Regions from separate parts of the Thiomicrospira aerophila AL3 genome, predicted to be linked through region 2. Evidence: predicted binding sites of a transcription regulator. Region 2 holds the regulator's gene; the other holds the start of a gene.
What was found. Region 2 encodes PhoB, which activates phosphate uptake and scavenging genes when phosphate is short. Its sites were predicted from a motif close to GNNTGTCATAAAACTGTCANAT; they were not measured.
Positions count from the first base shown of each region.

Region 1 (5,355 bases), 720 kb from region 2:
AGCATTGAAATGCTCAAAGTCGCCAATACCGGCGCGATAGAGGTCTATTTATCGGGTAACTGGATCGCCCCTTTTGGTATCGTATTTGTACTCGATCGCCTGTCGGCTCTGATGATATTTATAACCGCCATTCTGGCCCTTGGCTCACTTTGGTATGCGATTGCGACCAATTACGATGCCAAAGGCAGCCACTTCCATGTGCTGTTCCAGCTGCAAGTATTTGGTTTAAATGGCGCCTTTATGACCGGGGACTTGTTTAACCTGTTCGTCTTCTTCGAAGTGATGCTATTGGCTTCTTATGGCTTACTGCTACACGGTGGCGGACGCTTACGTACCAAAGCCGGCTTGCACTATGTAGTCATCAACATGATTGGTGCCACGTTATTTTTGTTTGCGGTCGGTGCGCTCTATGGTGCGACGGGAACCTTAAATATCGCAGATATGGCGGTGAAGATTGCAGAAGCGCCCGCTGAAAATCGTGCGCTGATTGCGGCAGCAGGCCTGCTACTGCTCGTGGTGTTCGGGATTAAAGCGGCAATGTTCCCACTCTATTTGTGGCTTCCTACCGCTTATGCAAATACCTCGGCACCGGTGGCCGCCCTGTTTGCCATCATGACCAAGGTGGGTATCTACTCGATTATCCGTGCACATGGCACCATATTCGGTGATGATGCCGGCGATTTAGCCTTCTACTATGCACCTTGGGTGTTAGGCTTGGGGATTATCACCTTGGCACTCGCTGCGTTAGGTGTATTAGCTGCGCGCGGCTTACGCGAGCAGGTTGCCTATTTGGTGCTGGCGTCTGTGGCAACCCTGCTAATCGGGGTAGGTATTGCGACACCAGCGGCGATTTCTGCCACCATTTACTACATGGTTCACTCCACACTCATTGCAGGTGGCATGTTCCTACTCGCTGATGTGATTGCACGTGGACGTGGTGATACCGATGATCGTTTCGAGTCATCGCCCATTATGGCAAATGGGGTCATGATCGGGAGTGCCTTTATGTTTGGCGCCATTGCCATGACCGGCATGCCGCCACTATCAGGCTTCTTTGGCAAAATGCTCATTCTTGGCGCGGCCATGGATCATGCATGGTTAGCCGCGATTTTTGCGGTGGTCTTGATTGCCAGCTTATTAAGCATTGTCGCTATGGCGCGCTCTGGCTCCTTGTTGTTTTACCGCACACAACCGAGTGAACAAGCCCCTGGTGAGCCATTGAATAAATCCGCTTTTGTGGCCGTAGCAGCTCTATTTGCGACCGCACCGATTATGATTATATTTGCTCACCCGATTACGGCCTACACGGATCTAGTCGCTGCCCAGGTATTTGATGCGGCCAGTTATATTGATGCAGTCTTAAGTACCCCTGCCACGGAGAGAAAATGATGCTTAAACGAGTCCTACCTCATCCGATTTTATCGTTTATATTGTGGTTAGCATGGCTGCTCCTTAACAACAGCTTTGACCCTGGCCACATGGTATTAGGCGCTATTTTAGCCATCTTCATTCCTTGGTTTACGGCGGCTTTTTGGCCAGAGAAAATCAAGGTACAAAAACCCGCTACCTTAGCCAAGTTTTTTGCCGTCGTGCTTTGGGATATTATGGTAGCTAACTTTGCCGTAGCCAAATTGATCTTAGGCCGCAATGACAAATTGCAACCCGGCTTTTTTGAAGTGCCGCTCGATATTACGACGCCCATTGGGATAAGTATTTTAGCGAATACCATTTCATTGACCCCAGGAACGGTGTCCTGCGACCTGTCACCGGATCAGACCAAATTAATTATTCACGCATTGCACATTGATGATCAAGCGCAGATGATTGCCGACATCAAGCAGCGTTATGAGCGTCCATTGAAAGAGGTATTTGCCCCATGCTAGACATTGTCATTCCAATTGCCTTTGCCATGGTCAGTGTGGCACTGTTCTTGAGTTTATACCGGGTCATTATTGGCCCCGAGTTACCTGACCGCATCTTAGCGCTGGATACGCTGTATATTAATTCGATTGCCCTCTTAATTCTGCTAGGCCTGCACCTGGGCAGTGCGCTCTATTTTGAAGCGGCGCTGCTGATTGCGGTAATGGGATTTGTAGGCACCGTTGCGCTCAGCAAATATTTGCTGCGCGGTGACATCATGGAATAAGGACCGACTATGTTAGAGTTTATTTTATCGTTATTAATTTTAATCGGAGCCTTCTTTACACTCGTTGGCTCGATTGGCCTGTACAAGCTGCCGGATTTTTATATGCGCTTACACGGCCCCACCAAAGCGACTACGCTCGGTGTCGGTGCAATTTTGATTGCCTCCGCGGTATTTTTTACCGTGCGTGGTGAGGGAATCAGTTTGCACGAACTCTTAGTAACAGTGTTCTTATTCATCACCGCACCCGTCAGCGCGCACTTGATGGCCAAAGCGGCGTTACACATCAAAACCAAACGCCTTGAGCGCACGCAATCGAGCTTAAGCCAAGAGTAATACTAAGCGATAACCCTCTATTGACGCTAAAGCATCACATCCTGCTTTGGCGTCACAAATCTTTCCTCTAGCTGCCATCTGCCTGTCACATTCACCCCCTAGACTGACGCTTATTCTTTTGAGATTAAGGTCATGATGCTAACACCTGCCCTACCCGAATGGTTACAAACTCACCACGAAGACGCAGACACCAAATCTGCCCCCATCAAAGTACGCAGCATTTGGATTTCTGACATTCATCTTGGCTCCAAGGGTGCAAAAGCCACACAGCTCAGTGAATTTTTAAAACGTTATGACTGCGATCACCTCTACTTAGTTGGCGACATCATTGATGCCTGGCGGATGAAAAAAACCAATTTCTGGCCACAAGACCACACTAACGTGATTCGTCGCATTCTAACGCGCGCTAAACGCGGCACCAAAGTGGTTTATATAACCGGTAACCACGATGATGTGTTACGTCGCTATTCAGGCATTAACTTTGGCAATATTCAACTGGCTGATGAATGGCAGCACACGACCGTTAAAGGTGAAAAGCTATGGATTATTCATGGTGACCAGTTTGACGGCGTAGTGCAATGTCATCGCTGGCTAGCCTTGTTAGGCGATTGGGCCTACGAATGGATGTTAACCGTGAATCGTTGGTTTAATAACCTTCGTCATCGCATGGGTTTTGGCTACTGGTCGCTTTCTGCCTATTTAAAGCATCGCGTTAAACGCGCGGTTAATTTCATCAGTGATTTTGAAGAGGCGGTTGCGAAAGCCGCGGCACAAAAAAAGGTAAACGGAGTGGTCTGCGGCCATATTCATCATGCTGAAATAAGACCCTTTGCAAATAACATCACCTATTATAACTGTGGCGATTGGGTTGAATCACTGACCGCGCTGGTTGAGCTAGATGACGGTGAACTGAAGCTGCTTAAATGGGCGGATATTCAGCCCAATCTGGCCCCCTTCTCTAATGATAAGGAAGCAGCATAATGACCCTTCCTATTGCTATTAAACGCCGTATCGCGTTGGTCACCGACGCTTGGCAACCCCAAGTCAACGGTGTTGTGACGACACTAACGCAACTGGTCAATGAACTTCGCCAGCAAGGACATGAGGTGCGCGTTTTTCATCCTTACGACTACCAAACCCTGCCTATGCCCAGCTACCCATCAATTCCATTAGTGTGGTGGGCTAAAGACTTCCGCAGACAGCTTATTGAATGGCAACCCGATCACTTGCATATTGCCACCGAAGGCCCATTGGGATGGCGAGCGCGTTCGCTAGCACGCAAGCAGGCCTGGCCCTTTACCACCGCCTATCACACCAAATACCCTGAATACGTCTATGCCCGTACCAGGCTGCCACTAAAATTGATGTATAGCTTGTTAAGACAATTTCATGCCCCGGCACAAACTACCTTTGCGCCGTCAGATCATCTGATCACTGAGCTAGAACAGCGCGGCTTTAAACACTTAAAACGCTTAAGTCGTGGCGTCGATCAAACGCACTTTCACCCCAAAAAGCGCCAAGAGCTTCCCTATCTAAGACCGATTTATCTGTACGTAGGGCGCATTGCGACTGAAAAAAATCTCGCCTCTTTTTTACGCCTAACCCTCCCAGGCACACAAATCGTGGTCGGTGATGGCCCTGACCGTGAGTATTTAAGCAACCGCTATCCCAAAGCCATATTTGTGGGTGAAAAATTTGGTGAAGAACTCGCCCAATACTACGCCAGCGCTGATGTATTCGTCTTTCCTTCTAAAACAGATACCTTTGGACTCGTCAATATCGAGGCGATGGCTTCTGGGACACCCGTAGCCGCCTATCCGGTCACCGGCCCAATTGATATTGTGCAAAATGGGGTAAATGGTTATCTCGATGACAATCTGTTTGAAGCAATTACCGAAGCCTTATCGGTTAAACGCCAGAAAGTGCGCGCTAGCGTGGAATCCTTTCAATGGAATAGTGTGACCCAAGATTTTTTAGCTAACTTGGCACTGATTAAACATCACCCAAGCCCATTGAATCAAGCTACAGCCCAAGCAACTAACCAAGCCAGCCCAGTTGCGTTATCAAAAGAAAACTGAGCAGGCCTGGGGATAACTGCTAAAATAAACTTTTTTCAATTTAGCCTGCCCTATTTTCATGAACTCAGCTCAACTTATTCTTATTGATAAACGCAACCAACCGCTTAAAGACTATATCGTAGCGGTTGCTGCCTCGGATGGTTTAGACATTAAAGGCGTCCAAGTTATTGCCTCACCTGCCAAAGGTGAAAAAGCCTTACTAACGGCTGGTTTGCGCATCCCCCCTCTCGAAGACTTTGATTTTGATACGCAGAAAATAGCGCAACACACTCTTGATCAACTATTAATCAACGAAGAAGTGTTAAGTTGTGACAGCTTTATTGCGCAGGCAAGTCAAGACGAAAGTATCTGTGACAATCTGCGTAAATCCAAACACAAACTGGCCTTGGCCATTGAAGCCTTAATCAGTGAGTTTACGCAATCCAGTGTCACTGATTTGATTCGTGATAACCGTAATGATGCGCTGTACAAACTCAAACAGCAGGCCAAAGAACTGAAGAACAAAACCATTCTGTGCCTTGATATTGAAGCAACGGATATTTCAACCAATCCTGAAGCCGACATTATTCAGCTGTCAGTTTGTGACCTTGAGGGTCATGAAAAGCTCAATCAGCTCTACAACCCTGGCTACCCTATTCCACCCAATGAAAAACATACTATCACCACCGAGATGGTAGCCGATGCACCCAAAATTGAAGATTGCTGGCCCGACATTCATGCACTATTACAACAAGCTGACATTATTCTGGCTTACAGCACTGAAAGCGATTTTAGCTACCTCAAAAACACTGCTGAGAA
Region 1 covers NZ_CP007030.1:1,891,117-1,896,471, forward strand. The annotation lists gene THIAE_RS09170 (monovalent cation/H+ antiporter subunit D) at 1-1,389, shown strand, start outside; gene THIAE_RS09175 (Na+/H+ antiporter subunit E) at 1,386-1,883, shown strand; gene THIAE_RS09180 (K+/H+ antiporter subunit F) at 1,877-2,146, shown strand; gene THIAE_RS09185 (Na+/H+ antiporter subunit G) at 2,156-2,479, shown strand; gene THIAE_RS09190 (UDP-2,3-diacylglucosamine diphosphatase) at 2,612-3,460, shown strand; gene THIAE_RS09195 (glycosyltransferase family 4 protein) at 3,460-4,557, shown strand; gene THIAE_RS09200 (3'-5' exonuclease) at 4,616-5,355, shown strand, end outside.
Region 1: the regulator PhoB is predicted to act here: its motif matches at 2,549-2,570, upstream of THIAE_RS09190 (UDP-2,3-diacylglucosamine diphosphatase).

Region 2 (5,355 bases):
TGGTGAGCGGCTTGATGATTTGCAGGCGGTTAAAAATCGTATGCATGCGCAACTAAAAGAAAGCCGTCAGATTCGTAAAGAACTGCGTCGTATTGAAAAAGGTCTTATCGGGGGCATTAACTACCAACTAGAACAAATCCGTTTTGAACAACGTCGTTTAGATCAGCGTGGTCAGCTTACTCAAGAAGCGATAGCTAATTTCGATGCTGAACGTGCGCGTTTAAATCAAGAGTTTAGTGAGTTAGAAACAGTTCGAGCTGAGCTTTACAACCGCTTACGAGCTTTAGGTACGGTCGTTGTGACGCTATCAGATGGCTCAGAACGACGTTTAGGACTTGATCAGGTAGTCGATTTTTGGCAACCGAACGATATGCATTTGGGTCAAAAAACCGCGTTCTTTTTAGGTTCAATTAAAAACTTCTTGTTAGACGATCCGCGTGAAGCCAATACGGAGGGTGGGGTATTTCCTGCTATTGTCGGTACCTTCACGATGGTTATCCTTATGACATTGTTTGTAATGCCTATGGGTATTTTGGCTGCAATCTATATGCGTGAATATGCTAAAGAGGGCCCAGTATTAAAGCTGGTGCGTATCTCGATTAATAACCTAGCCGGTGTACCCTCTATCGTATTCGGTATTTTTGGTTTGGGCTTCTTTGTTTACGTACTCGGTTATTCGATTGACCAAATGTTTTATAGCCATGTGTTACCTAACCCTACCTTTGGTACACCAGGCCTGCTATGGGCGGCCTTAACCATGGCGCTGTTGACCTTGCCTGTGGTGATTGTATCAACAGATGAAGGTTTATCCCGTATTCCACGCGCGCTTCGCGAAGGCGGCTTGGCCTTGGGTGCAACTAAGTTAGAAGTGATTTTGAGGATTATCTTACCCATGACAACACCCGCCATTATGACCGGTTTGATTTTAGCCATCGCGCGTGCTGCGGGTGAAGTGGCGCCATTGATGCTGGTTGGGGTCGTGAAGTTAGTGTCGGAGTTACCAGTGAATACGAATCCACCGTTCGTACATTTGGATCAGAAGTTTATGCACCTAGGCTTCCATATTTATGATACCGGCTTCCAAAGCCCGAACGTTGAGGCTGCACAGCCACTAGTCTATGCCACTTCCTTGTTGTTGGTATTGGTCATCGTGAGCTTAAACTTGGGCGCGATTATGATCCGCAACCGCTTACGTGAAAAATATAAATCACTCGAACATTAATTGACAGAATTTAGGTTAGAAGGAAAAAGTTATGAGTCAGAACATTAGTGTAAATACGGGGCGTGATCACCGCAATATGAATCTTGCGGAAGAGAAAATCGCGATCCAGGTTAAAAATTGGGATTTGTATTATGGCAATTCTCAGGCCTTAAAGAATGTCACCATGGATATTCCTGAAAAGCGCGTAACCGCGTTTATCGGGCCATCAGGTTGTGGTAAGTCAACTTTACTGCGTTGCTTTAACCGTATGAACGATTTGATTGATATCGTTCGTGTCGATGGCAAGATGTATATTCATGGCCAGGATATGTATGCCAAAGAATTAGATGTGGCTGAAATTCGTCGCCGAATTGGTATGGTATTCCAAAAACCAAACCCCTTCCCAAAAAGTATCTATGAAAACGTCGCCTATGGTTTGCGTTTGCAGGGTGTCAACAATAAATCGACCCTTGATGATACCGTTGAGTGGGCGTTGCAAGGCGCGGGCTTGTGGAAAGAGGTTAAAGACCGTCTAAATGAAAATGCCTTGGGTATGTCGGGTGGTCAACAGCAGCGTTTGTGTATTGCGCGCGCGATTGCAATTCAGCCTGAGGTGATGTTACTAGACGAACCCACTTCAGCCTTAGACCCCATTTCAACTTTGGCAATTGAAGAATTGATTTTTGAATTGAAAAAAGACTTCACCATTCTGATTGTGACCCACAACATGCAACAAGCGGCTCGTGTGTCGGATTACACCGCGTTTATGTATATGGGTGAGCTGATTGAATATACCGATACGGATGGTTTATTTACCAACCCACAGGTTAAACGCACAGAAGATTATATTACAGGCCGTTACGGTTAAAAGAAGGGTAGTCGAAATGGAAAAACAAGAATTTGGTTCACATGTATCTGGTTCATTTAACCGTGCGCTTGAAGAGTTATTTAATCAAGTATTAGAAATGGGTGGTTTAGTAGAGCGTCAGTTGGCTAGCGCCATTCATGCTGTGCAAAACTACGACATAAATGAAGCAAAAGAGGTCATAAATCTTGATAAGTTGGTCAACCAACAAGAAATTGAAATTGACCGTTTAAGTGTGCGTCTATTAGCGCGTCAGCAACCGACCGCCTCTGATTTACGTTTGGTTATTGCGGCCATTCGCTTAGGTGTCGATTTAGAGCGCATGGGTGACGAGGTGGTTAAGATTGCCAATATGGTTGTGCATATCGCTGAAATGGATGATGGGCGTTGCCAAGGCTTAAATGGTTATAAGCAATTGATTGAAATTGCTTCACGTGCTACCGAGATGTTACAAAAAGCCTTGAATGCGTTTGTGCGTTTAGATATCAAAGGTTGCGGCAGCATTATTGAGGAAGAAGAGCGTGTGGACGAACTCTTTAAAGTGACGACTGATGAAGTCATGGCGCTGTTTAAAGATTCGGATGTCGATGTGGTATGTTTGTTCGAATTGATTTATGCTTTACGGGCAAGTGAGCGCATTACCGATCATGCTCGAAATATGGCTGAAACCATCATTTATTTGGTGAATGGTCAGGAAATGCGTAATATTGACCCGAATCGTTTAGCTGAATTTTTAGAAAATATTAGTTAATCGATGACCATGATGAGAGACTTTATGCCCCCTGCCAAAATACTTGTCGTAGAAGACGAATCCGCCATTCGTGATATGTTGCACTTTACCTTAAGTTCAGCAGGCTATGATGTGGTTTTGGCTGCTAATGCTGAACAGGGTTGGCAGAAAATTCAAGATGACGCACCGGATTTGCTTATTCTGGATTGGATGTTACCCGGTATTAGTGGGGTAAAGCTTGCGCAACGTATTCGACAGGATGAGAAAACGCGTAGTTTACCGATTGTGATGTTAACAGCGCGCGGTGAAGAAACCGATCAAGTGATGGGTTTTGATGCGGGCGCTGATGATTATGTAGTCAAGCCGTTTTCTCCTCGTGCTTTAGTCGCGCGTATTCGTGCCTTGTTTCGTCGTCAGGATCCAGAAACTCAAACCACAGAAGTGTTGCAACTAGGTGAGTTGAGAATGGATTTGGCCAGTTATCGTTTTTGGGCGAAGGAGCAGGAGGTCCGCATGGGACCGACTGAGTTTAAGCTGATGCAGTTTTTTATGCAGCATCCTAATCGGGTCTATTCGCGGGGCCAACTATTGGATCAGGTCTGGGGGCAACAAGTGGTGGTTGAAGAGCGCACAGTCGATGTGCATATTCGCCGCTTACGCAAATTGCTTGAACCGCTACAATGTGAAGATTATATCCATACTATTCGTGGTGCCGGTTACCGTTTTTCGGAACCCGACCCACGCGCTGCTGATTAATGTTGAGCAATCATTATGCTTGGCATTAAGCCACTCTTTGACTTATCAAAACGCTTACGCTTCCATGAAGAAGTAATTGGCATTGCGGTGCTTATTTTTTTAGCGACGATTGCCGGCTTAATTACCCAAGCCTGGGGCTGGTCTTTTTTATTGATTTTTTTGTTATATGTGTTGCGCAATATGTTTTATTTTGCGCGTTTTTTACGCATGGTGAAAAGTGCTGACTTGGAAGCCCACCAAGTGCCTTTTGGGGTTTGGGGTGATATTTTTGATAGTTATTTTGAAAAATCTTTTCAAGAAAAGCGTCAAATCAAGCGCTTAAAGTCGGAAACGGATCAAGTTCAACAGGCGATGAACCTCCTGCCTGATGCGCATATTTCGTTATCTAAAAATTTTAAAATTGAATGGATTAATCATGGTGCCGAAGCCTTGCTTGGATTAAATCAAAGCGATGTTGGGCAGTTGATTACCAACTTACTGCGTCAGCCGGAGATTATTGCTTATTTTGAAGCGGGTGAGTTTGATCAAACGGTCGAGTTCTATCAAACCCATCAAAGCACGCAGCGCTTGAGTGCGTCGATGGTGCCTTACTTTCAGCATCATTTCTTATTTATTGTGCGCGATATTACTGCAGCCCATAACCTGGCACAGGTCCGTCGTGATTTTGTAGCCAATGCGTCACATGAGTTACGCACACCCTTAACCGTGTTGAGCGGCTATTTAGAGTTAATGCAAGATGATCATGAGCGTTTACCGGTATTGTGGCAAAACCCGGTAGAGCAGATGAATAGTCAGGCACAGCGGATGCAAAATATCATCAATGATTTACTAACCTTGTCTGCAATTGAAGCAGATAGTTATAAAACCCCACCTGATTTGGTCGATATGCAAGAAGTCCTCACTGTTCTTGAGCAGGATATGCATCTACTGAGTCAAAATGAGCATCAGATTAAGTTTGAGATAGCGACCCATAAAAACCTGTTTGGCTTGGTGGAACCTCTACGCAGTGTGTTTGTAAATTTGGCCACTAATGCAGTTCGTTACACACCGCCGGGCGGCAAAATTACTGTACGTTGGCTTGAAAATGAGCAACATCAACTCGTGTTTGAAGTTCAGGATACGGGCATTGGTATTTCCCGTGAGGATATTCCTCGTCTAACTGAACGCTTTTACCGCGTCGATACCGCTCGTTCACGTAGTTCAGGCGGCACCGGGCTTGGCTTGGCAATTGTTAAACACATTATCGAACGTCATCATGCCAAGCTCGATATTCAAAGTCGTTTAAAAGTGGGTTCTACTTTCCGCGTTATTTTTCCCGCTGCCATGACGCGTGATCCCGTCATGCATCACGTCGTTGCGCAATTGTCATAAAACTGTCAAATCTTGTTCATTAAGCTGTTACCTTGCAACACCATACTATGCAGGAAGTTTAAATTCACTTAACTCTCCTAAGGAGCTTTAAATTATGCTACGTCGTAAACTTTTAGCCGCTATGGGCTTTGCTGCTGCTACATTAACACTACAACCAGCTATCGCAGCTGTTGATCCAACCTTGCCAAATTATGAGCGTACCTCGGGTATTTCGGGTTCATTAAGCTCAGTGGGTTCTGATACCCTTAACAACCTAATGACTAAATGGGCTGAAGAATTCAACCGTTTGTACCCTAACGTAAACGTACAGATTCAAGGCGCGGGTTCTTCAACTGCACCGACTGCCTTGACTGAAGGTGTATCTCAGTTTGGTCCAATGAGCCGTGCGATGCGTGCTGGCGAAATCGCTGCTTTTGAAGCACGTTATGGTTA
Region 2 covers NZ_CP007030.1:457,055-462,409, forward strand. The annotation lists gene pstA (phosphate ABC transporter permease PstA) at 1-1,222, shown strand, start outside; gene pstB (phosphate ABC transporter ATP-binding protein PstB) at 1,254-2,069, shown strand; gene phoU (phosphate signaling complex protein PhoU) at 2,086-2,817, shown strand; gene phoB (phosphate regulon transcriptional regulator PhoB) at 2,842-3,552, shown strand; gene phoR (phosphate regulon sensor histidine kinase PhoR) at 3,568-4,923, shown strand; gene THIAE_RS02215 (PstS family phosphate ABC transporter substrate-binding protein) at 5,018-5,355, shown strand, end outside.